One region of the Leucobacter alluvii genome, then DNA from elsewhere that is predicted to be linked to it. Evidence: riboswitches for the same ligand, from Rfam matches in the RefSeq annotation. Region 1 holds a riboswitch; the other holds the start of a gene.

What was found. A riboswitch is a leader RNA that binds a small molecule or an ion and turns the genes downstream of it on or off. The one in region 1 is predicted to bind thiamine pyrophosphate.
Region 2: it holds a riboswitch for thiamine pyrophosphate, as region 1 does, so the genes downstream of both, ABFX18_RS03275 (ABC transporter substrate-binding protein) here and ABFX18_RS11470 (thiamine ABC transporter substrate-binding protein) in region 1, are expected to answer to the same signal.

Annotation. Positions count from the first base shown of each region.
Region 1 covers NZ_BAAAOP010000012.1:54,687-61,798, reverse strand. Annotated here, with positions in the region: gene ABFX18_RS11485 (ABC transporter ATP-binding protein) at 1-521, shown strand, start outside; gene ABFX18_RS11480 (epimerase) at 528-1,517, opposite strand; gene ABFX18_RS11475 (cell division protein PerM) at 1,618-3,525, shown strand; TPP riboswitch at 3,532-3,640, shown strand; gene ABFX18_RS11470 (thiamine ABC transporter substrate-binding protein) at 3,634-4,719, shown strand; gene ABFX18_RS11465 (ABC transporter permease) at 4,839-6,419, shown strand; gene ABFX18_RS11460 (nucleoside/nucleotide kinase family protein) at 6,419-6,985, shown strand; gene ABFX18_RS11455 (MetQ/NlpA family ABC transporter substrate-binding protein) at 6,986-7,112, opposite strand, start outside.
Region 2 covers NZ_BAAAOP010000003.1:271,066-278,177, reverse strand. Annotated here, with positions in the region: gene ABFX18_RS03285 (ABC transporter ATP-binding protein) at 1-552, opposite strand, end outside; gene ABFX18_RS03280 (ABC transporter permease) at 549-1,385, opposite strand; gene ABFX18_RS03275 (ABC transporter substrate-binding protein) at 1,394-2,452, opposite strand; TPP riboswitch at 2,483-2,592, opposite strand; gene ABFX18_RS03270 (YkoF family thiamine/hydroxymethylpyrimidine-binding protein) at 2,653-3,354, shown strand; gene ABFX18_RS03265 (NtaA/DmoA family FMN-dependent monooxygenase) at 3,351-4,658, shown strand; gene ABFX18_RS03260 (MurR/RpiR family transcriptional regulator) at 4,700-5,659, opposite strand; gene phnE (phosphonate ABC transporter, permease protein PhnE) at 5,656-6,501, opposite strand; gene phnE (phosphonate ABC transporter, permease protein PhnE) at 6,498-7,112, opposite strand, start outside.

The DNA of each region.
Region 1 (7,112 bases):
TCTTCCAGCACGCGACGCTCATGCCGTGGCTGACGGTGCAGCAGAACGTCGAATTCGCGTTGCGCGGCGAGCGGGGCCTCTCCCGGGCCGATCGGGCGGATCGGGCTCGGGACTTCCTGGGCCTCGTCGGCCTCGACGGCTTCGAACGCGCACGGCCGGTCGAGCTCTCGGGCGGCATGCAGCAGCGCGTCGCACTTGCGCGCTCGCTGAGCTACGGACCGGAGATCCTGCTCATGGACGAGCCATTCGGGGCGCTCGACGCTCTCACGCGCCGCACCATGCAAGAACTGCTGCTCGAGGTGTGGGAACGGCACCGCATCACGGTGCTCCTCGTGACCCACGACATCGGTGAAGCCGTAGTGACGAGCGATCGCGTCATCGTGATGAGTCCGCGTCCGGGCCGTGTGCAGCAGATCGTCGACGTGCCGATCGAGCGGCCGCGCACCCTGGCGTCCGAGCGCACTGTCGAGTTCCAGGATCTGCAAGACCGCATCCTCGGGCTAATCCACGGCGCCGAATAGCAGCGGTCACCTGCGGTACGCCGCGCGCAGCGCGGGCTCGAGCTCGGGGTACTGGAACGCGAACCCCGACCGGCCCAATCGTTCGGGCAGCACCCACCGGCTCTTGAGCACGAGTTCCGTCTCGGTTCGGATCGCGATCGCACCGATCTCCTGCACCCAGCGGGGCAGCGGCGGGCCGATCGCGACCCCGAGTACGCTGCGCGCCGTGCGCATGAAGGTTCGGTTGTCGACCGGGTTCGGTGCGCTCAGGTTCACGGCGCCGTCGAGCTCTGGATGCTGCTCCAGGAAATTGAGGGCCCGCGCGGCGTCCTCGATATGGATCCAGCTGAACATCTGCGAACCGCCGCGCGCAGCGAACCGGTGCGCAGTGCCCGCGAGCCGACGAGCCCGGGTCACCGGCCAGCGGCCGTCGAGTTGCGATCCGCCCATACCGAGGCGAGCCAAAGCGCGAATCGTCGGAAGCACCCCACCGGAGCCGAGCACGATCGCGGTGCGCAGTGCGACGCGACGCGTGCGGGGCAGTGCATCGCGCATCAGCGCCGCTTCCCACGCCTGCGCGACGCCGACCGAGAAGCCCGAACCGATCTCGCCGCCGGCCTCGGTCATGGGGCGGTCATCGGCGTGCCGGTAGATGGTCGCCGTGGAGGCGTTCAACCAGACCGGAGGAGGGTCGGCGGCCGAAGCGATGGCCCGCGAGAGCCGTTGCGTGGTGATGACGCGGGATCGCATGATCTCGGCGCGGTTCGCAGCCGTGTAGCGGCAGTTCACGCTCTTGCCCGCCAGGCCGACGACGAGCGACGCGCCGTCCACTGCGTCGCGGAGTGCAGCGGCGTTGTTCCAGCTGATGTTCGATCCGGACCGACCCACCGTGATGACGTCGCGCCCGGCATCTCGGTACCGGTCCGCGAGATATCGGCCCATGAAGCCGCCCGCTCCGGTGATCACGACCCGCCCCTGCGGTGCGTCGGCCGAGCGTTGGAGCGGAGCGTGCGGCATGAGTGCCCGGCCTTCCCGTGCGCGATTCGAGAGCTGACCCCTCACCCTACGGCAGCGGGACCAGGGAATTCGGGGCACCGCTCGGAGTAAGATTCTGGCAATGAGATCTTTGGTGACCGCGGTGATCGCCGCAATCGAGGCGGTCGCCGTGGCGCTCGCCGGAATCGCCGTCGTCGCGGTTCCCGCAGTGCTGGTCTGGGTCATCACCTTCGGCCTCGCGGCCGAACCGGCGTCGGTCGCGGCCGACGTGACGGGCATCTGGCTGCTGGCGCACTTCGTGCCGCTGCACTTCTCGCTGTCAGCGGAGACGGCGCTCGGCCTGGGGCTCGCGCCGGAAGCGTTCAGCTTCACCCTGTCGCTCGTTCCTCTCGGCTTCACGCTCATCTCGGTGCTGCTCGCACTGCGCGCGGGATGGCGGTTCGCCGGCCGTGGCGGGGTCGGCGCCATGGGCGTGCTCGGCGGCGCCGTCGGATTCGGGGCCGTCGCCCTCGCCGCAGCGGCACTCGCCGCGCCCCTGATCGAAGGCTCAGCGGTCCAGGCAGCGCTCAGCGCCGCCGCCGTGTACGGTGCCGCATCGTGCGCGGCGTTCCTGGTGCGTGCCGGGCGCGACGGGCACCCGTGGTGGGAGTCGGGCGTGAGGATCGCGTTGCGCGGGCTCGAATACCTGGGGGTCCGGTTCGGAGCAGCATTGCCGAGCCGTGCGGCCGAGATGTTTCGTCTCGCGGCGGCAGCGTTCGCGCTGATGCTCGGTATCGCCGCGCTGGGCTTCGCCGTCGCTGTGGCGGTCGGCTATGCCGATGTCACGGCGCTGGCGCAGAGTCTGCAGCTCGATCCCATCGGGTCGCTCACATTGTTCCTCGCGCAACTGGCGCTCGTGCCGCTGGCGATCGTGTGGAGCCTCGCGTGGATGTCGGGAGCCGGCTTCGAGATCGGCGCTGGAAGCTCGGTCACCCCATTCGAAACGCTGCTCGGCCCGCTCCCAGCCTTGCCCATGCTCGGCGTGCTTCCCGACGGTTGGGGTGAGCGCGGGGCGCTGGCCCCGGGAGTACTGGTCATCGCCGCGCTCGCTCTCGGCGTGCTCTTCGCGCGCCGACCCGGGATGCGCCGGGCCTCGTGGCCGGCCGCCGTGTCGATCACGGTGCTGGCCGCGGTGCTGTCAGGACTCTCCGTCGCCGGCCTGAGCGCCCTTGCGCGCGGGTCGATGGGGCCGGATCGCCTCGCGTCGAACGGCCCCGACCCCTGGCTCACAGGGGGGCTCATCGCGCTCGAGGTGGGCGGGGGCCTGCTCATCGGCGTCATCGCGGGACGCTTCGATGCGGCGAAGTTCCGCGCCGCGCTGCCATCCGTCGTTCCAGCAGCGGTTGCGTCGGGCGGTCTGCTGCCTGGCCGAGCAGCAGCCGCAGACCCTGCTCCCGGTGCCGGCGTCGGTGCCGGCGTCGGTGCCGGTGCCGACGCCGGTGGCGACAGCGACGACGTCGACTTCGAGACGGCGGTCGACGAGGCACTCGTCCTGGCCGCGGATCGAGATGCCGCCAGAGGACGGCGCGCTGTCGAAGACGCGACCGCCGACATGCACGAGATCGACGCGATGCGTACCGCAGGTGACGAAACCGACGCGTTCGACACTGCGGCCTTCGACGCCGAAACATTCGGCACTGAGCCGACCCGTGCCGAGGCGAGCGACGGTCAAGGGTTCGGCACCGAGACGTTCGACACCGAGACCTTCGACACGGAGGGGTTCGATACCGAGGCGTTCGATACCGAGGCCTTCGTGCCGGCCGAACCGCTGCGTTCCGGCTCCGACGAGCCGACAGTCGATGATGCCTCGGACGAGGGCGAGGCGGAGTCACGACCCGACGCCCGTCGCGATTCCGACGAGCTGATCGACGAGGCGACACTCGTGCAGGCCTATTCGTGGGACGCGGAGGCGACGCCCAGCGACGACGCGGCGGAGGAGTCGAAGCCCGAACGTCGATCGGGTTGGCGGTGGCCGGGGCGAGGGCACTAGGGTAAGAGGGCAATCCACGGGAGTCCCGGCGCGCGGGGCTGAGAGGGAGCACGCGAGCTCCGACCGTTCACCTGATCTGGTTCATGCCAGCGGAGGAAGGACGCCTCAATGACGCCTACGCCCAATTCTCATCGTGCGCGGCACCGCGCACTGCCCGCGCTCGCGCTCGGGGCACTGCTCTGCCTCGGAACGAGCGGATGCGCGAGCGGTGCGGAGCAAGCGCCGGATACGAAGACGGTGACGCTCGCCGTCCACGACTCGTTCCCGAACGATGATTTCGCTGCGGCCGCCAGCGCAGCGACCGGGTACGACGTACAGGTCGTCTCAGCCGGCGACGGGGGAGAGCTCACGAACAAGCTCGTACTCACCCAGGGTGCGCCCATCGCCGATGCGTTCTTCGGCGTCGACAACATCTTCGCCTCGCGTCTCATCGACAACGACGTGGTCGCCGACTACGCTCCAGCGCAGCTGCCCGAGGGCGCTGAGCAGTTCGCCGTCGACGGCGATCCGGCTTCCGGCCTCGTCGCAGTGGACCATGGCGCGACCTGCATCAATATCGACACCGCCTGGTTCGCGGATCAGGGGATCTCGGAGCCGCGAACCTACGACGACCTGGCGAAGCCGGAGTATCGCGATCTCGCCGTGCTGCTCGACCCGACCGCTTCGTCGACGGGGGCCTCGTTCCTCGTCGGCACCGTCGCCGAATTCGGGGAGGACGGCTTCGCGGACTACTGGCAGCGGCTCGTCGACAATGGAGCGCGCATCGAGCAGGGGTGGAGCGACGCGTATTACGGTCAGTTCACCCAGGGCGGCGAAGCGGGTACGCGGCCGATCGTGGTCTCCTACGCTTCGTCTCCGGCCTTCACGGTCGACGAGGCTGGCACGGCGTCGAGCACTGCCGCGCTGCTCGACACGTGCACGCGGCAGGTCGAGTACGCAGGGGTGCTGAGGGGTGCTCAGAACGAGGCCGGCGCCGAGGCCGTGGTCGACTATCTCGTGTCGCAGGAGTTCCAGCAGACCATTCCGGACGCGATGTACATGAACCCCGTCGATGCGGCTGTGGAACTGCCCTCGGCATGGACGGAATTCGCGCCGTCGCCCGCGCCGGGGCGGACGCACGACCTCAGCTCCCGCGAGATCGAGTCGGGTCGCGAGGACTGGCTCAAAGCCCTGAGCGAGCAGATCGGCCTCTGATCATCCGCCCGACTGGCCGAGGCGCCCCACGTGCCGCTCTCGGCCCGTGGGGCGTTGCAGCGTGGACGCTGGCGGCGGCCCTGCCGCTCGCGTTCCTCGCCCTGTTCTTCGTTTGGCCGGTGTTCTCGCTCGTCGCGACAGGGTTCGTCGACGGGGGACGACTCGATCTGAGCGGTCTGCCAGAGGTGTTCGGCGCGGAACGCACCTGGCGGGTCATCGGCCAGACGTTCGCCCAAGCGGGGCTCGCGACTGCGCTCTCCCTCGCGCTCGGGGTACCAGCCGCCTACGCGCTCTACCGTCTCGATTTTCGCGGCAAGCGGGTGCTGCAAGGGGTGCTCACGGTGCCGTTCGTGCTGCCCTCGGTGGTCGTCGGCGTCGCATTCTCGGCGTTGCTCGGACCGGGAGGGCCGCTGGGATCGTGGGGGCTGGACCAGAGCTTCGCCGCGGTCGTACTCGCACTCGCATTTCCGAACGTCGGCGTCGTCGCCCGCATGGTCGGCGGGTTCTGGGCCCGCCTCGACGACACCTCCGAGCAGGCCGCGCGAGTGCTCGGCGCATCACGGGTGCGCGCCTGGTGCATCGTGACACTCCCCGCGCTCGGCCCCGCCATCGCGTCCGCCGCGGCGCTCGTGTTCCTCTTCTGCTCCACCTCGTTCGGCATCGTGCTCATTCTCGGCGGCACCGCCTTCGCGAACGTGGAGACGGAGATCTACCGGCTCACCGTTCAGTTCCTGGACCTCCGCGGCGCGGCGGTGCTGTCGATCGCCCAGTTCGCGATCGTGGCCGCCGCGCTCGCCGTGTCGGCGCAGTTGCGCCGCGCCGGAGAGCGCGCGGTCGTGCTGCGCGAGGAGCGGGGGCGCGGAACGCCTCCACGGCGAGTCGATGCTCCGGTGCTGACGCTGGTGGGGGCGACGCTGCTGCTGCTGCATGTGCTCCCGCTCACCGCTCTGGTGACGCGCTCGCTGAGGGACCGGGAAGGGAGGTGGACGCTGGCGAATTACGCCGCGCTCGCAGATCCGCCGGAAGCGCTGCCGATCGATGGCACGGTGCTCGAGGCCATCGGAGCCTCGCTCCGCATCGCCGCGGTGGCTGCCCTCATCGCTATCGTGCTCGGCATGCTGCTGGCCCTCGTCCTCTCCCGTCGCCCTCGCACCCGATCGCTCCGACGGGGCATCGAGGCCTTCGACGCGCTCGTGATGTTGCCGCTCGGCGTATCAGCAGTGACACTGGGCTTCGGTCTGCTCCTGACCATGAATCGGCCGCTCGGCATCGGGTTCGATCTGCGAACTTCGACCGTCTTGATCCCGATCGCTCAGGCCCTCGTCGCGCTGCCGCTCGTCGTGCGCACGCTGCTGCCCGTGCTCCGGGGAATCCCGACCGAGCTGCGCGACGCGGCGTCGTCGCTCGGCGCCGGCCCGCTCGCGATGCTGCGCACCATCGATCTGCCCCTGCTCGGACGTTCCGCGGGGCTCGCGCTCGGCTTCGCCTGTGCGACCTCGCTGGGGGAATTCGGAGCCACGTCCTTCCTCGTGCGACCCGGGGAGCAGACGCTCCCGGTCGTGGTCGCCGCGCTGATCGGCCATCAGGCACCCGAGAGCTACGGGGCCGGGCTCGCGGGGGCGGTCGTGCTCGGCGTGCTGACGGCCGGCATCATGCTGGCGGCCGAACGCTGGCGCACGGACGGGAACCGGGAGTTCTGATGGTGGATCTGGATCTCGAGGAGCTCGCCGACTGCGACGTGCTGCTCATCGACGGCCGCTCCGGCTCGGGGAAGACGCATCTCGCGGAGCGTATGGTGCAGACGTTCGCGGCCCTGCTCCGGCCTGCGCAGGTGCTGCACGTGGAGGCGCTGTACCCGGGGTGGGATGGGCTCGCCGCCGGGTCGCTCGCGCTCGCGGCCGCGCTGCGAACGAGCAGCTATCGTGCGTACGACTGGATCGCGGCTGCATTCGGTGCCCGCGAGCGCATCGAACCGCGGGTTCCGCTCGTGATCGAGGGATGCGGTGCGATTACCGCTGAGAACCTCGCAGCGGCCGAGAACTGGGCCGCCGCCGCAGGAGCGGCACTGCCTCGGGTGCGCAGCGTCTGGCTCGAGGTCGAGGCGGTGACGCGAAAGCGCCGCGCGCTCGCACGCGATGGTGAGGTCTACGCCCCGCACTGGGACCGCTGGGCCGCCCAGGAGGAGGAGCTGTACGCGTGGCACCGTCCGTGGGAGCTCGCCGATCGTACGATCGCCATCTCCGCCTGCGACGACCCGATCGGGTGATTAGAAGGCCACCGGGACTTCTGCGTCCTCGAGCGCCTGACGCACCTCGTCGCTGTGGAACGCCTCTGCGAGTGCGGCGACCTCCGGCGAATCGGCGTTGTCCTCGCGGGATACGAGCGAAACGGCG
Region 2 (7,112 bases), on a different contig from region 1:
GATCGTCCACCCGGAATCTCGCCACATCTCGAGCAGCCAGCGTTGCAGATCGTCGCGGGTGATGGCGTCGAGTGCGCCGAACGGCTCGTCGAGCAGCAGGATCGGTTGCTCCTGCACGACGGCTCGGAGGAACGAAACGCGCTGGCGCATTCCGCCGGAGAGCTGCCGCGGGTATCGGAACTCGGTACCCGCGAGACCGAACGGCTCGAGGAGCTCACGTGCGCGACGCCGCGCTTCCCGTCTGCTCACGCCCTGCACTTCGAGCCCGATGGCCGCGTTCTCGACGACTCTCCGCCACGGCAGCAGCGCATCTCGCTGCGGCATGTAGGCGAATGGCCGACGCCGCTGCGGCAGCGGCGCACCCGCGAAGCGGATCTCCCCGGAGTCGGGATGCAACGCGCCGGTGAGGAGCGACAGCAGCGTCGACTTCCCGCTCCCGCTCGCGCCGATGATCGCGACGATCTCGCCGTCGTCGACGTCGAAGGAGACGTCTTCGAGTACGACCTGATCGGCGAAGCGCTTGCCGACGCCGCGGACCTCGAGCAGCGTCACGATCGCGTCCCCCGGTGCGTGCGATCCCGTTCCTGTTCGATGCGCAGCCACGGCGCCACCACGCGCTCGGCGAGTACGACGATGCCGAACAGGCACAGGGTGAGCAGCGTGCTGACGCCGACTGCGGCGAGCACCAGGTCGGTGCGGAAGACGTTCTTCGCCGACTGCATGTAGACCCCGAGGCCGGCGACGGCTCCCGCGTACTCGGCGAAGATCGCGCCGACCACCGCATAGGTGATCGAGATGCGCAACGCCGAGAAGAACGAAGCCGTCGATGCCGGGAGCCTGACCAGGCGGAACACCGTCGCCCGCGACGCACCCATCGATGCGAGCAGGCGTTCGGCCTCCGGGTCCGCCTCCGCGAACCCGCGCAGCAGCCCGACCACCATCGGGAAGAATGTGACGAAAGCGACGAGCAGGATCTTCGGGAGCAGGCCGAAGCCGAACCAGAGCACCACGAGCGGTGCGAGCGCGATGAGCGGCAGGGTCTGGCTCACGACGAGCAGTGGGAGCAGAGCGCTGCGCAGGATCCGCGAGAAGTCGAGCACGGTCGCCGTCACCCAGGCGACCGATACCGACAGGGCGAATCCCGCGACGGTCGCGATCAGCGTCGGGATCGCGTGCCGCAGGAGCGCGGTGCGCTCGGCGGCACCGGCGCTCACCACGCGCGTCGGAGCTGGCAGCATCTCCGCGGGCACGAGGCCCGCAGCGGCCACCCCCTGCCACGCGGCGAGCAGCAGCAGGAACGCGATCGTCGGCGCCGCGATGAGGGCGAGTCGTTCTGACCACGAACCGCCGGTCGCGAAGAGCCCCCGTCGGACACTGCGCATCATGCGGGTGTTCACCCCAGGTACGCGTCGGTGGCGTACTCGCTCCAGTCGGGTTGCTCCGTGAGCGGCCGCCCCTCCGCGTCGGTCAGGAATCCGCCGTCGAAGAGAAACGCGCCGAATGCGTCCCACGCCTCGGGGTCGATCGCGCCGATCTCGCGTTCGGGAGAGGTGAGGTAGTCCTCGGCGAGCAGCCGGGCGCTGGCATGGACGAGCTCGTCGGCCGCGCCGAGGGTGTCCGGGTTCGCCGCGATGAGCAGTTCGGCCGCAGCGTCGGGCTGTTCGGCCGCGTACGCGTAGCCGCGGGCGACCGCCTGCACGAACGCGCGGGACTCCTCCGGGTGCGCTTCGAGATATGCCTCGCTCGACACGATGCCGGTGGACTGCTGCTCCGGCACCCCGAAGTCCTGATACCTGAATTCGCGGTACGGGTGGCCGTCGAGCTCTGCCTGCAGATTCTCCCACGTCGCGACCGACAGCGTGAAGTCGATGCGGCCCTGCGAGAGCGCCTCGTAGGCGCCCGTGTCGAGCACCACCTCCTCGAACGACCCCTCGCCGCCGTCGCCCTCGATCGTGGCGCGCGCGAGGGCGCTGTAGAGCGGTGAGCCGAAGCCGCCGAACGTCATGCCGTCGAGATCGGCGGGGCGGTCGACGTCAGCACGATCCGCCAGAGTGACCAGACGCCCCGAGTCCCGCTGCGTGACGCGATACACCGACACGAGGTCGAGCCCGGCGGTGCGCGCCACCTGAACGGTCGACTGGCCGCCGATCCCGAAATCGGCTTCGCCTGCGGAGACCAGCTGGGTCGCCGGGGTCGAGCCGTACGGCAGTATCTCGACGTCGAGTCCCGCCTCGTCGAAGTACCCGAGCTCGTCGGCGACGTACACGCCGATGTGGTTCGTGTTCGGCGCCCAGTCGAGGGCGAATGTGACCCGGGTGCTGCCGGCGTTCTCCCCGGCGCTCGCGCCGTTTGGCGCCGCCGCGGTGCTCGCGCAGCCGACGAGTGCGATCGCAGCCGTCGACAGCAGCGCGGCCGCGCGGGTCAGGGTGCGGGTATGGGTGTGATGGCGCATGAATGCGTGCCCTTCCGTTTCGTTCGGGCACGGGTTCGTAGAGTGTCTCCCTGCGCTGGCATGATCCAGATCAGGTTCGACGGTCGAAAGCTGTGGACTTTCCTCTCAGCCCGGCCTACCGGACTCCCGTGTGAGGTTCACCCTAGCAACATCCCGCCACCCGCTCCACGACGCACGCGATCGTCGCCTAGGGTTGGGGCGTGACTTCAGCGACGCATCCGACGCCCACTCCCGAGCAGTACGGCGTTGGAGCGCGCTTCACGCTCTCGGTCTACGACTCGGACTACGTGCGCATCATCCTGGGGGCACTCGGCGCGGCCGACACCACCGGCCTCACCATCGAGACGAATGACATCTCCACGTTCGTGACCGGCGGCGAGCAGCGCGTGCTCGCCTACGTGCAGAGCGTCGTCGCCGCGGCCGCGCGAAGCGGCGCGCATCTGTCCGCCGCGATCCTGCTCTCCCGCGGCTGCCCGGGAGAACTGCAGTGCGCGCTTCCGCCCGGCGTGCACGCGCTCGCCGCCGCTCCGATCGCGCTCCCCGAGAGCGGCGTTCGCGCTCGGGCGCACTGGTCGCTGTATCCGCTGCTCGACGCAGGATCCGCATCGCCTGCGGCGGTCGCGAGTGCCGCAGCGCCCGCCGCCCCAGTCGACCACATGACGCCGATCTACGCCGCGATCGATCAGGCGAAGGCGTCGGGGGTCTACTCGGGCTCCGATCACTACGCGACCCGGCTCGACGGAGACCTCTCCGCGGTGCTCGAGACGGCCGCGAACGCCTGGATCGGAGTCGGCGCGCAGGTGCAGCACGTGGTGACGCACCTCACCGTCTCCATCAACAGCCCGTCGGTGGTCGGCACCGCCGCGCCTCCGGCGACCGAGCCCGAGTCGCGCGTCCCATGAAGCGGGGCATGCACCTCGTCGGCATGGTGAATCCGCCCACGAGCCAGTACGCCGAGAACTGGCGCAATCCGCTCAGCCGCGCCGACTGGTTGAGCGGGTCGTTCACGGCGGATCTCGGACGCACACTCGAGCGCGGCTGCTTCGACATGATCTTCTTCGCGGACGCGCTCGCGGTGCCCGAGGACGGCGCCGGCGACTACGCCACGACCCTCCGCACCGCCGGGAAGGGGGCGATCTACCTCGACCCGATCGCCAAGGCGGCGCTCGTCGCCGGGGTGACGTCGCGCATCGGCATCGGCGCGACCGTGTCGACGAGCTTCGTGCCCGCGTACGCCATCGCCCGTCAGCTGCTCTCCGTCGACCATCTGTCGGGCGGACGAGCCGCATGGAATATCGTGACGTCGACGACCGATGCCGAGGCGCGCAATCTCGGTCATGCTGGCATCGCGGCGCCCGGCCTGCGCTACGACCACGCCGACGAAGTCGTGCAGACCGTCGTCGAGCTGTGGCACTCGTGGGAGCCCGATGCGCTCGTGCACGACCAGACGGCAGGCCTCTTCGCCGACCCGTCGCGCGTGCATCGGGTCGGCGGAGGGCTCTCGCGGGGTCCGCTCACCCTGCCGCGGAGCCAGCAGGGCCACCCGGTGCTGATGCAGGCCGGCTCCTCGACCCGCGGCAGGGCCTTCGCGGCGCGCTGGGCCGAGGTCGTCTTCGCGATCGGCGACTCCCCCGAGGCCATGCGGGAGCTGCGCACCGAGATCCGCGACCGGGCCCGCGTCGATCACGGTCGTGATCCCGATGCCATTCGCGTGCTGCAGGGCGTGCAACCGATCGTGGGGTGGACCGACGCGGAGGCTGACGCGAAGCTCGCCGCGCTGGTCGCGCAGATCGACCTGCCGAGCGCGCTCGCGAAGCTCGAGCGGCTGCTGCACGCCGAGTCCCTCGACCCCGCGGCTCCCGCGACCGAGATACTCGCCGCGCACCGCGGCGCCACCGGCAGCGCCGGGTTCGAAGACATGCTGGCAGCGGTGAGCGAGCGGCGTCGCTTGACGGTCGCCGAGCTCGCGATCGAGCAGGCCCTCAACCAGCTGCACCCGCAGCTGGTGGGGTCGCCCGCGACGATCGCCGACGAGCTGCAGCACCTCTTCGAGAGCGAGGCAGCCGACGGCTTCATCATCATGCCCGCCCTCTACCATTCGTCGTTCGAGGATTTCGTGAACGGCGTCGTGCCCGAGCTGCAGCGACGCGGCGTCTTCCGCAGCGCCTACACGGGCTCGACGCTGCGCGAGCATCTCGTCGGCTGAGAGCTGCGCGGCCGCCCTCGCCCGCCGGTCGGGCGCTTCGCCTACTCCTCCAGCGCGTCGGCGAGCACGGTGAGCACTGCGGAGCGCGCGTCGCGGCCGCGGTCGCCGCGCATCTCGACGAATGCGTCGACAAGATGCTCGGTCAGCAGCATCAGCGCCGCACGCGAGGTGTGGATGAGCTCGTCGTGGAAGCTCCCGCCCAGGGGCGGCACCACCAGCGTGACATCCGACAGCTTCTCGACAGCTGATCGCGCGAATGATGTGATCGCGATGACTCGCGCGCCGCTCAAGCGCGCGGCCCCCATCACGTCAAGGGTCGCCCGGTTCGCTCCCGAGCCGGAGAACACCGCGCACACCGACCCGGCCCCGAGCTGCCGAGCGGCGATCTGCTGCGCCATCGGATCTGCGAACTGCTCCACAGAGCGCCCGGCCGAGTTGAGCCGCATGGCGAAGTCGAGGCCGATCGGGCTCGACAGGCCGTTGGCGACGACGAGCAGCCGGTCGGCCGAGTCGAGCGCCTGCACGAACGCGTCCACCGCTTCCGGCGTAAGCGCCGCCATCGAGTCGTCGAGACGGGCGGCGAGCTGCGCGATCCTCACCCGCAGTGCGCCGAGGATCGTGGGGTCGATCGCATCGCCACGAGCGCCGCTACCCGCTCTTCCCGCGGCGCCACCCGCGCCACCCGTGCCTGCCGCCCCCGTCGTGCCCCGGCCCGCCGCAGTCCCGGCGACCGCAGCGCCCTCGAGGGCGAGCTCCTGCACGAGGGCGACGCGCAGCTGCGGGTACCCGTCGTAGCCGAGGGACTGGGCCGCGCGAATCACCGTGGTGCGCCCCACCCCGACCCGCTCGGCGAGCGCCTGCGCCGTGCACTCGACCGCGCGCTCCCGGTCGGCCGCGATGGCTTCGACGACGCGGCGCTCGGTGCGCTGCAGCGCGGGAGCGAGCGAGGCGATGCGCGCACTCGGCCGGGCGTCGGGTGAACCCTGCCACGTGGTGGTCATCTGCTTCCGTTCATGATGCGGCGACGAATGGCTCCCGAGACGGCGTCCATGAGCATCGTCGCCGCGATGACGACGATGAGCAGCATGCCGACGGTGTCCCACTGCCGGTAGTTCGTGTAGTTCGACAGCATACTTCCGATACCGCCGGCGCCCACGAGTCCGAGTACCGCGGAGGTGCGGATGTTGATCTCGAATCGATACAGCGCGAACGAGAGGAGCGCGGGGGCGACGGCCGGCCAGATCGCCCACCTGGTCACGTCCGCGGTGGTGCCGCCCGCTGCGCGCACGGCCTCGACCGCACCCTCCTGCGCTGACTCGACGGTCTCGTACACCCATTTGCCCTGGGTGCCGATCCCCGCGATCGCGAGTGCGAGCGCTCCCGTCAGCGGCGTCAACCCGGTGACGGTGAGCAGCACGAGCGCGATGATCACCTCGGGAACGGCGCGCAGCACCGCGAAGATGCCGCGCAGCAGCGCTCGCACCCAGAGCGGCCCGACGCCGTTCGCAGCGAGCATCCCGAGCGGAATCGACACGGCGACGCAGAGCATGGCGCCGATCCACGCCATCGAGATCGACCGCCACGTCTCGAACAGCGCGCGCGGCAGCTTCTCCCAGTTCGGAGCCTCGAACATCAGCCGGAGATAGTGGGCGACCTGGCCGGGAACCGACGGAAGGTCGCTCCACGAGATCTGCAGCGTGCCTGCCGCCGCAAGCACGACGAGCGCCGCCGCGATCGCCCACGCCGTCGCCGCGACGCGCGAACGCCGCGGCGGCAGGCCGCGCGAGCCCGGCAGGGGCGCAGTGGGTGCGCCTGGCACCGGGGCGTTCAGCATCACGGTCATACGAGCCTCCGGCGCAGCAGATTGGAGAGGACCTCGATGGCGATGACCACGACGAGGATCTCGAGGATGATGACGGAGACATCGGAGTAGGCGTAGAACCCCCGCCGCTCATCGAGCAGACGCCCGATGCCGCCCGCGCCAACGATGCCGAGAATCGCCGATACGCGCACGTTGAGTTCGAGCGCGTAGAGCCATTGATTCGCGAACAGCGGCCAGGCCTGCGGCAGCGCCGTCGCCCGGTTGATCTGGAACTGCGTGCCTCCAGCAGCACGCCCCGCCTCCATGTAGCGGTGATCGGCGGCATCGATCGCCTCGGAGACCAGCTTCACCACGATGCCGATGTTGAAGAGGAAGAGCGTGATGACGCCCGGCAGTGCGCCGACGCCCACCATCGCCACGAGCACGGTGGCGAACACCAGGTCGGGCACGGCGCGGTTCACATTGTTGAGCGTGCGCACGACGCCGCGAGTGACGCGGTTCGGGTTCGTCGGAGCCGCTGCCCACAGCGTGAGCGGGATCGAGCACAGCGCCGCGGCGGCCGCGCCGACGAGCGCCATCTGCAGCGTCTCGAGCAGCGGCGCCAGGGTGCGCGGCACGAAGGCGAAGTTCGG